4 regions of the Bacillus thuringiensis genome follow, and region 1 is predicted to be linked to each of the others. Evidence: riboswitches for the same ligand, from Rfam matches in the RefSeq annotation. Region 1 holds a riboswitch; each other region holds the start of a gene.

Region 1 (3,217 bases):
CTTCTGTAATCGCATAACGCTTCTGCAATTCAGGATGAAGATTTTTATAGATATCCCCTAATAATCGTTCATACATATTAGCCATACACTTATCCCTTTCTCGTCCTCTTGCAATTTTTCGCGCTTGGTAAATCGAAACTATTTATATAACCGACAATTGATAACCCCATTAGAAGAATATTTAATGTAATCGGATTAAACGGACCTGTAAAGCTTGCAATATTCGTAAATCCTGCCGCTATCGTTAGAACCAATAACACAATAATATGCAGGATAAATAATTTTCGTTTTGTTAGTGGCAACAGCCATACGACACCGAAAATTATTTCTAACACCCCAATTATTTTAAGTATATATACACTATTTTCATTTGAACCGATTAATACAGAAAGCATCTTTACTTCTTCTGAATGAGTAAACAGTAGTTTTGGCACTATCCCTTGATATATCCATACAAAAGCAAATAAAAAACATACGAGCCAATACGTCATTGTTCTTCTAATTAGTAACCTAGGATGAAGCCCCTTTTCTAACCATAATTTTAAGGCATCAAAACTCCAAGCCGTCGCCCAACCTAATAACGGACGAAAAATATAGGAATCTATTACATTTCCTATACGACCAAATCTTGTATCATAATCATATTGTGTCTCAAAATGGATGTATTCTTTATTCGGCGTATACTTCCAATAACCACGTCCTATTTGAATAAGAGATAATGTATTATCCGTCCAAAATTTTAAAGAGGAAATTCTTTCACCAGTTTCTTTTCTTATTTCACCTATTGATTCCCCTTCTCCAGCTATTTCAAGCCCAAATCCAATCTTTGTTTTATACAAAAACTTCTGTGGTTCTCCTTCTTTTTTCTCTAAATACGAAATTTCAGTAAAGCGAGCATCCCACTCTGTATGTATATCTGGTTCTTGCGTATATCCCCATAATTTTTCCATCTTCGTTTTCATTTTTGTCGCAACATAAATAGGCTGTTTCCTTTTCATTCTCCCACCTCCTATGCACTATAAGTTTAATGTACATGCAATGAATTTATTTTGCTACATTTTTCACAAACTTCCCTGTAAAAAGAAAGAATTTTAAAAATATATATATAACACTTGATTCCCCGAAAAATTTAAATTATTATAAAACAAATGTTACCAACAACTTCATAAATCAAACACTCTCGCCTAAAACGTGAGATAGAGGTTGCGATACTTATGAGTATTCTAATGGAGACACAGAGATGTCTATGAACTTAGATGAAAGGAAGTATTGCCGAAATTGATAAGTTTCTCTGCATTTATCAATTGGGGCTGTTTTCGAATAGAAACAGAACTGTCATATGTACAGACGTGTATGTATGAAGAGCTATCTACAAAAAAGAGATATCATTTTTTATGATATTCCTTTTTTGGCGGTTTTTTTATTAGCTCCGTTTTCTGTTTCCCTTTTCCTGTAACAGCACCATCCTCACTTATTTGAGATGGTGTTTTTTGTTTGTCTTTCTGGTAACTACAGGAGTATTGGGATCTATATATTTCCTAATCTATTCTTAAAAATAGACGAAAGAAGGAATTTGTAATGGAAACAATTGTTCAAAAATTTGGTGGCACTTCTGTCGGAAGCGTCGAACGCATTCAACATGTAGCAAATTTAATCATTGAAGAATATGAACGAGGTCATAGCGTTGTCTCTGTCGTTTCAGCAATGGGAAAAAGCACGGATGAACTTGTCGCACTCGCTAACGTTATTACAGAAAATCCAAGTAAACGTGAAATGGATATGCTTCTATCTACAGGAGAACAAGTAACTATTTCATTATTAACAATGGCACTGCAAGCAAAAGGCTATCATGCAATTTCATTAACAGGGTGGCAAGCTGGTATTACGACAGAATCTGTACATAGTAGTGCACGGATTACTGACATTCATACAGATCGTATTCAATCTTATCTTGCTGAAGGCACGATTGTTATCGTAGCTGGTTTCCAAGGTATAAGTGTAGAAAATGAAATTACAACGCTTGGCCGTGGTGGTTCTGATACGACTGCTGTCGCACTAGCCGCTGCACTTAAAGCAAAAAAATGTGATATTTATACGGATGTGACAGGCGTATATACAACGGACCCACGAGTTGTAAAAGATGCTTACAAATTAGACGAAATTTCTTATGACGAAATGTTAGAGCTTGCAAATCTTGGTGCTGGCGTATTACACCCGCGAGCTGTTGAGTTTGCTAAAAATCATAACGTAGTTTTAGAAGTTCGCTCAAGTATGGAACAAGAAAACGGAACAATTGTAAAAGGAGAATGTAACATGGAACAACAATCAATCGTTAAAGGTATTGCATTTGAGGATAACATTACACGTGTCACAATTAAAGGACTAGAACAAGGATCGCTTTCAACAGTTTTCTCTACATTAGCAGCAGCACACATTAATGTAGATATCATCATTCAAAGTATTACAAATGAAGGAACTGTACATCTCTCCTTCTCCATTCACTCGAATGATTTAAGAGAAACTTTAAAAGTTTTGGAACAAAATCAAGAAACTCTTCACTACGAATCTGTAGAACATGAAAATCACTTAGCAAAAGTATCAATTGTAGGATCTGGCATGGTATCTAACCCTGGTGTCGCTGCAAATATGTTTACTACTTTAAAAGAAGAAGATATTCATATTAAAATGGTAAGTACATCAGAAATTAAAGTGTCTGTCGTTATTGACCGCCTTCATTTAGTAACAGGGGTTGAGGCGCTGCATCAATCATTTATGGCGAAAATTGAGCCTTTAGTGCAAATGAGCTAATTTGATATGCTCAGTAACACTTATAAAAAAATCATATTAATCTACTTCCTTCCTATTAAATAAAAGCTGTTCGTTAACAAGATGCTATATGACATATAAAAAAACACCTTGTCACCTTTTCCTATACTACGACAAGGTGTTTTTGACTGAAAGGAATTTGTAACTACTTAGTAGTATAATTATGAGGATGATTAAATAATAAACTTTTATACATAAGGAGATAAGAATATGGCAAAAAACAAATTACTACGAATGGACAATGTCAGCATCGTTGTAGAATCCCTTGATAACGCAATCTCTTTCTTTGAGGAGATTGGCTTGAACCTCGAAGGGCGAGCCACTATCGAAGGTGAATGGGCTGGTCGCGTAACTGGACTCGGCTCTCAGTGCGTAGAGATTGCTATGATGG
Region 2 (3,217 bases), 1.2 Mb from region 1:
GTTATATGTATCCCAAATTAAATCGACATCAACGAAAATACTACAAGAGTTCGTCATTGTTCCTCTAATGCGAACGATCTTTTTATCTTCAAGTTCTAATCTATGTATAGCTGCTTTTGCTTCATCAGTAATACGAATGTTCATTGTATCCCAACCTTTATTTATATTTCCTTTATTATTGCAAAAACAGGAGCAATAATAAAGGAAAGAGGTTTGTAACAAAAAACGAGCAAACAAATTTGTTTGCTCGTTTCACTTTATTTTAGTTCACATTTATCAAGTGGAATCACTTTTGTTTTTTTCGTAAATTTATAACCTAACCATAGTACTAAGAAGAGTGGTAAACCGATGTAAGAAACGAGTACACCGTTCCAATCAATTGCTTCACCCATAAATGCGCCGTAGTTTTGTCCTAAAATTACGATGATACAAAGTGTAAATGCGAAGATTGGACCGAATGGGAACCATTTTGCTCTATAGGGTAAGTCTTTTAAATCTTTTCCTTGTGCGATATATGCTTTGCGGAAACGGTAATGACTAATTGCAATTCCGACCCATGCGATAAAACCAGACATTCCAGATGCGTTTAATAACCAAATGTATACAACACCATCACCGAATAAAGAAGCAATGAAAGCAATACTACCAACAATTGACGTTACGATTAGCGCGTTAACAGGTACACCGCGGCTATCTAATTTACCAAGAAACTTTGGTGCTTTTCCTTGGCGAGCTAAATCCCAAAGCATACGAGTTGATGCATACATACCAGAGTTACCAGCAGATAGTACAGCAGTTAAAATAACAGCGTTCATAACAGAAGCAGCAAAGGCAACGCCCGCTTTTTCAAAAATAAGTGTAAACGGACTTACTGTAACATCACTTGCAGCAAGGCTTTCAGTTGTATAAGGAATTAATAAACCAATAACGAGAATCGCAAGGATATAGAATAAAAGAATACGCCAAAAGATTGAACGAATTGCTTTTGGGATATTACGTTCTGGATCAGACGTTTCACCAGCAGCTACTCCTAATAGTTCAGTACCTTGGAATGAGAAACCAGCTGCCATAAATACACCGATAATTGCCATGATACCGCCGTTAAATGGTGCATCTGCAACAGTGAAGTTTTTAAAGCCAACCGTTTCACCGCCCATAATTCCAAAAATCATCATGAAACCAACAATTAAAAAGATAATAATCGTAACTACTTTAATAAGTGCGAACCAATATTCAGATTCACCAAACCCTTTAACAGATAAATAGTTTAAAAGGAAAATAATAGCTAAACATAATCCGCTCCAAATAAGAGAAGGGGTATCTGGGAACCAAAATTTCATAATTAATGTTACGGCTGCAAGTTCAGCAGCAATCGTAATTGCCCAGTTATACCAATAGTTCCATCCAAGTGCAAAGCCAAGTGATGGATCAACAAATTTTGTTGCATACGTGCTAAAAGATCCAGTAACAGGCATGTAAGCTGCAAGTTCAGCTAAGCTTGTCATTAAAAAATAAACCATAATTCCAATTGCGGCGTATGCAATTAATGCGCCACCAGGTCCAGCTGTATGGATGACACCACCGCTGGCAAGAAATAGTCCGGTACCAATTGTACCACCGAGAGAAATCATCGTAAGGTGACGAGATTTTAATCCGCGTTTTAATTCACCTTGTCCTTGTGTAGTTTGCGTTTTAGAGGTAGATTGATTTGTTGCGCTATTCATGTTCAACACTCCTTTTCTTGTAGGTTAGGAAGGAGCGGGGGAGAAAAATACAAAAAACCGCCAAAGGAATTTGGCGGAACGTTTCACAAATAACCACCCCATCATACCCTTCCGTTAAGATAGCACCCCACGTTTACACGGTAATTTTGTAAACGTGACAGTTCTGTTCCTTTCGGAGACAGCCCCAGCTCATATTTCCAGAGAAGAAATATAAACTTCGGCAACTTTTCCTTTCAAACGGAGTCAGCTGACATTCTCTGTGTCTCGTCCGTTTTACTATTAAAAGTCGCAACCTCTACCTCATCGGATTGATGAGGATTTATATATTGCTAAGATTTTTAATATATGGCAATTGTAATGACTTTCTGAATATATTGCAAGATATTTTGTTAGGAAAAGTCAAAAAATCTCGGTTATTGTATAGGAAACGCTTGCAAAACTCCACCCGAACCTACTATTATGTAGCAATAAGCAAAGAAAAAATTGTTATACAAATGTTTCGCAAAAAATATTGAAAAACCCTCTAAATTAAAAGAAAATTCAGAAAAATATAATTCGACATAACTATCAAAAGAGGATTATTCCTTAAATTCGTTTCAAAGAATAAGTATAAATTTAACGAATAGGATGAATATTCTTTTTATTTTTAGTAAAATTGAGGTATTGTTTAATTGAAAAGGGGAAATCAATATGAAATTAGAAACAGAAAGGCTCTATATAGTGCCGTGTACAGAAGAGAGAATTCAAATTGCTAACGAGCAAGGATACAATAGCGGTCCGCATATTGTATGGCATGTAAAGAATGTAAAACAAGATGTGGCTTTATTACCATGGGGGGCGTGGTATGTTCTTCGGAAAGAAGATGATAGCGTTTTAGGTGATATTGGATTTAAAGGTGGACCAAACGAGAATCAAACAGTGGAAATTGGCTATGGATTTATTGAGAAATATTGGAATATGGGCTATGCAACAGAAGCTGTAAGAGAACTAATCGATTGGGCTTTCAAAACAGGAGAGGTAGAAACAATAATTGCAGAGACACTTCTAGATAATTATAGTTCGATTCGTGTTTTAGAAAAGTTACATATGAAGAGAGTAAATGCTACAGAAACGATGATTAATTGGAAAATAGAAAAATAAAAAATACCGCTCTAAATTGGGCGGTATTTTTTATAGTTATGGTAGCATTTGCTTCTGATCATTTGGATACTCAGCTGTTGATGCGTTAGGACGATTGGAATGATTTCGAACAGCAATGAAAATAGAAATAATAACGACAAGACCAACTGCAACGTAAGAAAGTGAAATAATAGTTGGATCCACTTTAAATGTAGTAAGCAGTGTACGTATATTCGTAAAGATAATAAGACCGCCAACTAATACCCCAAGTAAATGTGCTGGAACGATACGAACTAACCATGCAGCAATTGGAGCTGCGACAATACCGCCAAGCATTAACGCAAATACCCAAACCCAGCTTACTTGTTCCCAGC
Region 3 (3,217 bases), 330 kb from region 1:
AATAAACAAAACCCCTTAAATATAGACCGAACAACCTTCAAATAATCGCCCCCCTAAAAACAAGAAAATCATACTAATTGTTAGAATGTATTTCATTCAAGAAATAAAAAAGTGCTAACACGTTTGCAAACGTACTTGCTAACGTGTAGACGAAATAGACATAATACATCGCTGATATGTCCTTCATAAAAATAAGCTTATCCAAGTAGATGCTACTAACTCAGAATACTTATGATGATAAGCCTGATACTATGAGTATCATTATACGAAAATAAAAGAGAGTTGTGGGCTTTTTTATAATAATCGAGTAGAAAAAGAGTGGTGGGAGACAATAAAACAGAATTTCTATGTATGATAATTATCGTACGCAGAAAGAAGCGCGTGATAATACGGAGGTTATAATGCGAAAATTATTATATTTTATAGCATGCAGTAGTGTTATACTTTTTACTTTACCGAGTGTGTCAATAGCTCAATATGATGCACCTCTTATGGAAGATGCACTTTATTCTGTTTTATTTCCAAAAATAAATAAAGCAATTGAAAAACAATATGGAAGTTTGAAACCGTATCAATGTCCTAAAATTATTAGTTTAAAAAAAGTGTATAGCGGTACATATTTATTTCAAGCAAGTATTGAAGTGACAAAGTATGAACGTGTTGCTGGGAAAATTGCTCCCCCATTTGAGAAGGTAACGATTACATTTAATAACGAAGAAGGCGAATGGGAAGTGAAAAAGATTTCAGTAAAGCGCTTACCAAATGATACAAAATTAAACTGTAAAAAAACAATATAAAAAATTGTTTGACAAATAAAATGGTCCTTTGGTATTGTTAATAGCAACAATTAGATGTTTGAAAATTAAATAGACTTACCTCATCTACTCTCAAAGGTAGAGGCCGCGATAGGAAAGAGTAAGCTATGGGAGATTTCATGGAATCTGTGATCATAGGCTGAAAGGGACTATTGCCGAAATATAAGAATAACCATCTTATTCATATATTGGGACTACATTGAATAAATGTAGTACTGTCATAAGATTTATTTTATGGAGAGCTATTTGGAGATGTTGATGCGGTTTCTTATTTTGAGGAGATAACAACTCGTTTATTTTTTCAATATATATTTTTCCTAATAAGAAACGCGTGTGAACATTGTTCCGCGCGTTTTTTGTCTATCTAAAAGCGTGCTGCAATGAATAGAAGATTGGGGTTATGAGTTTTAGAGGAAATAAGGGAGGAATTTAAATGTATTTACACGGCACAAGCCGAATTAATGGGCAAGGACACTTAGAAATTGGAGGGTGCGATACGACGCAGCTAGCAAAGCAATACGGAACACCACTTTATGTATACGATGAAGAGTCTATTCGAGGAAAATGCCGAGCATTTCATCGTGCTTTTAAAGAAAGTGGTTTCTCTTATCAAGTAGCATATGCAAGCAAGGCGTTCTTGTGCATGGAGATGTGCCGAGTAGCTCGTGAAGAGAATATGTCATTAGACGTTGTTTCTGGAGGAGAATTATATACTGCGCTCCAAGCAGGATTTCCAGCATCACGTATTCATTTTCATGGAAATAATAAAACAGAAGAAGAGATAGTGATGGCTCTTCAGGCGAATATCGGTTGTTTTGTCGTAGATAATTTCTTTGAATTAGAAGTTTTACACGATTTAGCGATGCAACATGGAAAGTTTGTGAACATATTAATTCGTGTAACGCCTGGAGTAGAGGCGCACACACATGAATATATTACAACAGGCCAAGATGATTCGAAATTTGGATTTGGCGTTTCAAACGGTCAAGCGATGCAGGCAATTGGATTTGCTTTACAAAAATCCAATTATAATGTGCTAGGGATTCATTCACATATCGGATCGCAAATATTTGAAACAGCTGGCTTTGTTCGAGCGATTGAAGTTCTTCGCCAATTTTTAGAAGAAGTGAGAGAGCAAACAAACTATGTAGTAAAAGTGTTAAATGTAGGCGGGGGATTTGGAATACGCTACACAGAGTCGGATACACCGTTAACTCTTGAGACATATGTGCGAGCTGTAACAAGTGCAGTGAGAGAACAATTTACTGTATGTGAATATCCATTGCCAGAAATATGGATTGAACCAGGCCGTAGTATTGTAGGTGATGCTGGGACAACAATTTATACAGTTGGATCTGTGAAAGATATTCCTGGTATTCGGAAATATGTATCAGTCGATGGTGGAATGACAGATAATTTAAGACCTGCTTTATATAGTGCGCGTTATGAAGCAATGTTAGCGAATCGAGGGAATGATGAGAATGAGGAACTCGTTTCGATTGCGGGGAAATGTTGTGAGAGCGGAGATATGTTGATTTGGGATATTCATTTACCGAAAGTCGCTGCTGCTGATTTACTAGCAGTTTCCTGTACAGGAGCCTACGGGTACTCGATGGCGAATAATTACAATCGGATTCGAAGACCAGCCGTTGTCTTTGCAAAAGGCGGAACATCGCAAGTAGTTGTGGAACGCGAAACATATGAAAATATTATTGGGAACGATCGCATACGTATTAAAGAGCTTGTTTAAATAGAAAAAGGAGTTGTTCGGATGGGCAATTCCTTTTTTGTAAAATAAAATAATTAAAATATATCGGAAAACTAGGATTGAAAAAAATCAGAATTGTGATAAAATACAAATACAAAGCTTATCAAGAGAAGCGGAGGGAACTGGCCCGAAGAAGCTCGGCAACCTGCTTATAGAAAGCAAGGTGCTAAATCCAGCAAAATGGAATCCATTTTGAAAGATAAGGTAAAATATATTACCGAACAGTCTTTTCGAAATGGGAAAGATTTTTTTTATGAATAAAAAGGGGGGCTGTTCGCGTGAGTGTACGGGAACATTTTGATGAAGTATCCGAGAAGATTGAAGCGATGCTTGCTGATATGAAATATGGCTCAATTACAATTGTTGTGCAAGATGGAAAAGTAATTCAGTTAGAGAAAAGTGAAAAAGTACGTTTAAAGTGAAAAGCGCTGACTAGAAAAACTAGAGGCGGTTTTAACCTATTTTCATTAGGTTAAAATCGTCTTTTTGCTTTTACAGGGGGAAAAAACATGTTGACGTATGAAACGTGGGAAGAAAATGTTGTTTCGTTTTCGGAAGAAGATGAAACGAAAGGTGCGCTATCAGTATTAAATTGGGCTTATGAAGAGTATAAAGATGAAATCGTCTACGCATG
Region 4 (3,217 bases), 890 kb from region 1:
CCATCTCCATACTTACACGAAGTAATTGGACAAGTACAAGCAATTACTCGCGGAGAAGTAGATGAAGCAATTGCATCTGCAAAAGAAGCTCAAAAATCATGGGCTGAAGCTTCCCTACAAGATCGCGCAAAATACTTATATAAATGGGCTGATGAGCTCGTAAATATGCAGGATGAAATTGCCGATATCATTATGAAAGAAGTCGGTAAAGGCTATAAAGATGCGAAGAAAGAAGTTGTTCGTACAGCTGACTTCATTCGTTACACGATCGAAGAAGCTTTACATATGCACGGAGAAAGCATGATGGGCGATAGCTTCCCTGGCGGAACGAAATCGAAACTTGCGATCATCCAACGCGCACCACTTGGTGTTGTATTAGCAATCGCACCATTTAACTACCCAGTAAACTTATCTGCTGCGAAACTTGCACCAGCATTAATTATGGGTAACGCTGTTATTTTCAAACCAGCAACTCAAGGTGCAATTAGTGGTATTAAAATGGTTGAAGCACTTCACAAAGCTGGCCTTCCAAAAGGTCTTGTAAACGTAGCGACAGGACGCGGTTCTGTAATTGGTGACTACTTAGTAGAACACGAAGGCATTAATATGGTATCGTTCACAGGTGGTACAAACACAGGTAAACATTTAGCGAAAAAAGCTTCAATGATTCCACTTGTATTAGAACTTGGTGGTAAAGATCCTGGTATCGTTCGTGAAGATGCTGACTTACAAGATGCTGCAAACCATATCGTAAGCGGTGCATTCTCTTACTCTGGTCAACGTTGTACAGCTATTAAACGTGTACTTGTACACGAAAACGTAGCAGACGAGCTTGTTAGCTTATTAAAAGCGCAAGTAGCTGAACTATCAGTTGGATCTCCAGAACAAGACAGCACAATCGTTCCATTAATCGACGACAAGTCTGCTGACTTCGTTCAAGGCTTAGTTGACGATGCTGTTGAAAAAGGTGCAACAATCGTTATTGGTAACAAACGTGAGCGTAACTTAATTTACCCAACATTAATCGACCACGTAACAGAAGAAATGAAAGTTGCTTGGGAAGAGCCATTTGGCCCAATCCTTCCAATCATTCGTGTTTCTTCAGATGAGCAAGCAATTGAAATTGCTAACAAATCAGAGTTCGGTCTGCAAGCAAGTGTCTTCACTAAAGACATTAACAAAGCATTTGCAATTGCTAACAAAATCGAAACTGGTTCTGTTCAAATTAACGGACGCACAGAGCGCGGCCCTGACCACTTCCCATTCATCGGTGTAAAAGGTTCAGGTATGGGAGCACAAGGTATTCGTAAGAGCCTTGAGTCTATGACACGTGAAAAAGTGACTGTATTAAACTTAGTTTAATCTTATATGTAGAAGCTGATCTAGTTTTAGATCAGCTTCTTTTCATGCTAAAATCTTATTCGTTTTTAATCACAAATTCTTCTCTATAATCTGATTATTACTATATCCATTGACGTATAAAAATACATTTGTTACTCTTAAAGACGTTAATTTAATATTTAAATCCTCATTCGTATCTCGGTGAGGTAGAGGTTGCAGTCATTAAGAGTATCATTTCAGGAGATGTAGTGGCATTGATGAAGGAATGAGAAAGGAATGGTTGCCGAAGTAAGTCGTGTCCACCATGCACGCTTGCTGGGTCTGCATTTAATAAGTGCAGAACTGTCACAAACGTTTCGTTTGTGGAGAGCTATCGAGAGGTATGTCGTGGGTTTCTTATAAGATAGAAAGCATGTAGCGGCAGATTACGTGCTTTTTTTGTTTTGTTTGGGACTTCTCTTCTCTACTAAGAAGACATACATATCTCCTCGCTTGACTTGGTTATACTAACTTTGGAGGTATTTTCTATGCAACAAAAAAAATGGGGCTTTTGGGTACTAACAGCTTTCGTTGTCGGTAACATGGTTGGCGCTGGTATTTTCATGGTGCCAAGTACGTTGGCACAAACAGCAAGCCCACTCGGTGTCACTTTAGCTTGGTTAACAACAGGGTTTGGTGTTTTAATGCTAGCTCTTGTTTTCGGTAATTTAGCAATTCGTCGTCCTGATTTAACGACAGGACCACAAAGTCATGCATATGCTTTATTCTCAACACCAAAAAAGAAAAAAATGGCTGGATTCAGTATGGTATGGGGATATTGGGTTGCAAACTGGGCAAGTAACGTTGCCATCATTACATCATTTGCGGGATATTTATCACTCTTCTTCCCAATTATGAAAGATACGCGACTACTATTTTCAATCGGTTCTTTTAACATAGAAGTCGGAAAACTAATTACATTTACGATTTGTTCCATCTTACTTTGGGGAACTCATATTATATTAACAAATGGTGTAAGCGGCGCTGGAAAACTAAACTTCTTAGCAACAACAACGAAAGTAACTGGATTCCTTTTATTCATCGTCGTTACGTTATTTGCATTCGAAGCTTCTAAGTTTGGACAATGGTACACGCCGATGATTGATAAATCAGGTGTATCACATGGTCTTCTTTCACAAGTAAATTTAGCTGCTCTTACAACGCTTTGGGCGTTTATCGGAATTGAATCAGCCGTTCTTTTATCAAACCGTGCTGTTTCTCCAAAAACGGTAAAACGTGCAACAGTTGCGGGATTACTTATTACAGTTGCGATTTACTTAGGAATTACAATTTTAACAATGGGTGTACTTCACGTTGATAAATTACAAGCTTCTGAACGTCCATTAGCAGATGCATTAAACGCTGCAATGGGTCATGGCGGCGGGAAACTGATGGCATTACTTGCTCTTACTTCCCTGTTCGGTTCTATCTTAGGCTGGATTTTATTAAGCTCAGAAGTACCATATCAAGCAGCAAAAGAAGGTTTCTTCCCTTCCTTCTTCACAAAAACAAATAAAAAAGGAAGTCCAATTTACTCATTACGATTAACAAACATTATGTCGCAAGTGTTCCTATTCTCAACATTATCAGGAACCATTGCGGAAGCTTATACATTCGTTATTACCGTATCAACACTGGCCTACCTCATTCCATATCTCGTTTCACCAATCTTCCAGTTAAAACTAGTCGCAACTGGTGAAACATATAAAAATGAAATGCGGGCAAGAATTACAGATGGCATAGTCGCAGTGATCGCACTTTGCTACGCACTATGGGTTATTAAAACGGGGGCATCCGATATAAAAACGTTCCTTCTCGGAATTGGTTTATTCGTAAT

The links. A riboswitch is a leader RNA that binds a small molecule or an ion and turns the genes downstream of it on or off. The one in region 1 is predicted to bind lysine.
Region 2: linked by a shared signal. The riboswitch ahead of AC241_RS15290 (amino acid permease) and the one ahead of AC241_RS09230 (aspartate kinase) in region 1 are both predicted to bind lysine.
Region 3: linked by a shared signal. The riboswitch ahead of lysA (diaminopimelate decarboxylase) and the one ahead of AC241_RS09230 (aspartate kinase) in region 1 are both predicted to bind lysine.
Region 4: linked by a shared signal. The riboswitch ahead of AC241_RS04475 (amino acid permease) and the one ahead of AC241_RS09230 (aspartate kinase) in region 1 are both predicted to bind lysine.

The regions. Positions count from the first base shown of each region.
Region 1 is NZ_CP012099.1:1,749,240-1,752,456, reverse strand. It holds partial or broken gene AC241_RS09245 (DUF4166 domain-containing protein) at 1-10, opposite strand, end outside; gene AC241_RS09240 (DoxX-like family protein) at 90-998, opposite strand; lysine riboswitch at 1,190-1,376, shown strand; gene AC241_RS09230 (aspartate kinase) at 1,579-2,808, shown strand; gene AC241_RS09225 (VOC family protein) at 3,037-3,217, shown strand, end outside.
Region 2 is NZ_CP012099.1:2,948,317-2,951,533, reverse strand. It holds gene AC241_RS15295 (iron-sulfur cluster biosynthesis family protein) at 1-144, opposite strand, end outside; gene AC241_RS15290 (amino acid permease) at 258-1,724, opposite strand; lysine riboswitch at 1,837-2,030, opposite strand; gene AC241_RS15285 (GNAT family N-acetyltransferase) at 2,415-2,864, shown strand; gene AC241_RS15280 (sulfite exporter TauE/SafE family protein) at 2,901-3,217, opposite strand, start outside.
Region 3 is NZ_CP012099.1:1,418,595-1,421,811, forward strand. It holds gene AC241_RS07495 (DUF3888 domain-containing protein) at 402-797, shown strand; lysine riboswitch at 887-1,068, shown strand; gene lysA (diaminopimelate decarboxylase) at 1,249-2,565, shown strand; SAM riboswitch class I at 2,681-2,789, shown strand; gene AC241_RS07505 (YezD family protein) at 2,862-3,005, shown strand; gene AC241_RS07510 (phosphoadenylyl-sulfate reductase) at 3,093-3,217, shown strand, end outside.
Region 4 is NZ_CP012099.1:854,918-858,134, reverse strand. It holds gene gapN (NADP-dependent glyceraldehyde-3-phosphate dehydrogenase) at 1-1,362, shown strand, start outside; lysine riboswitch at 1,541-1,722, shown strand; gene AC241_RS04475 (amino acid permease) at 1,869-3,217, shown strand, end outside.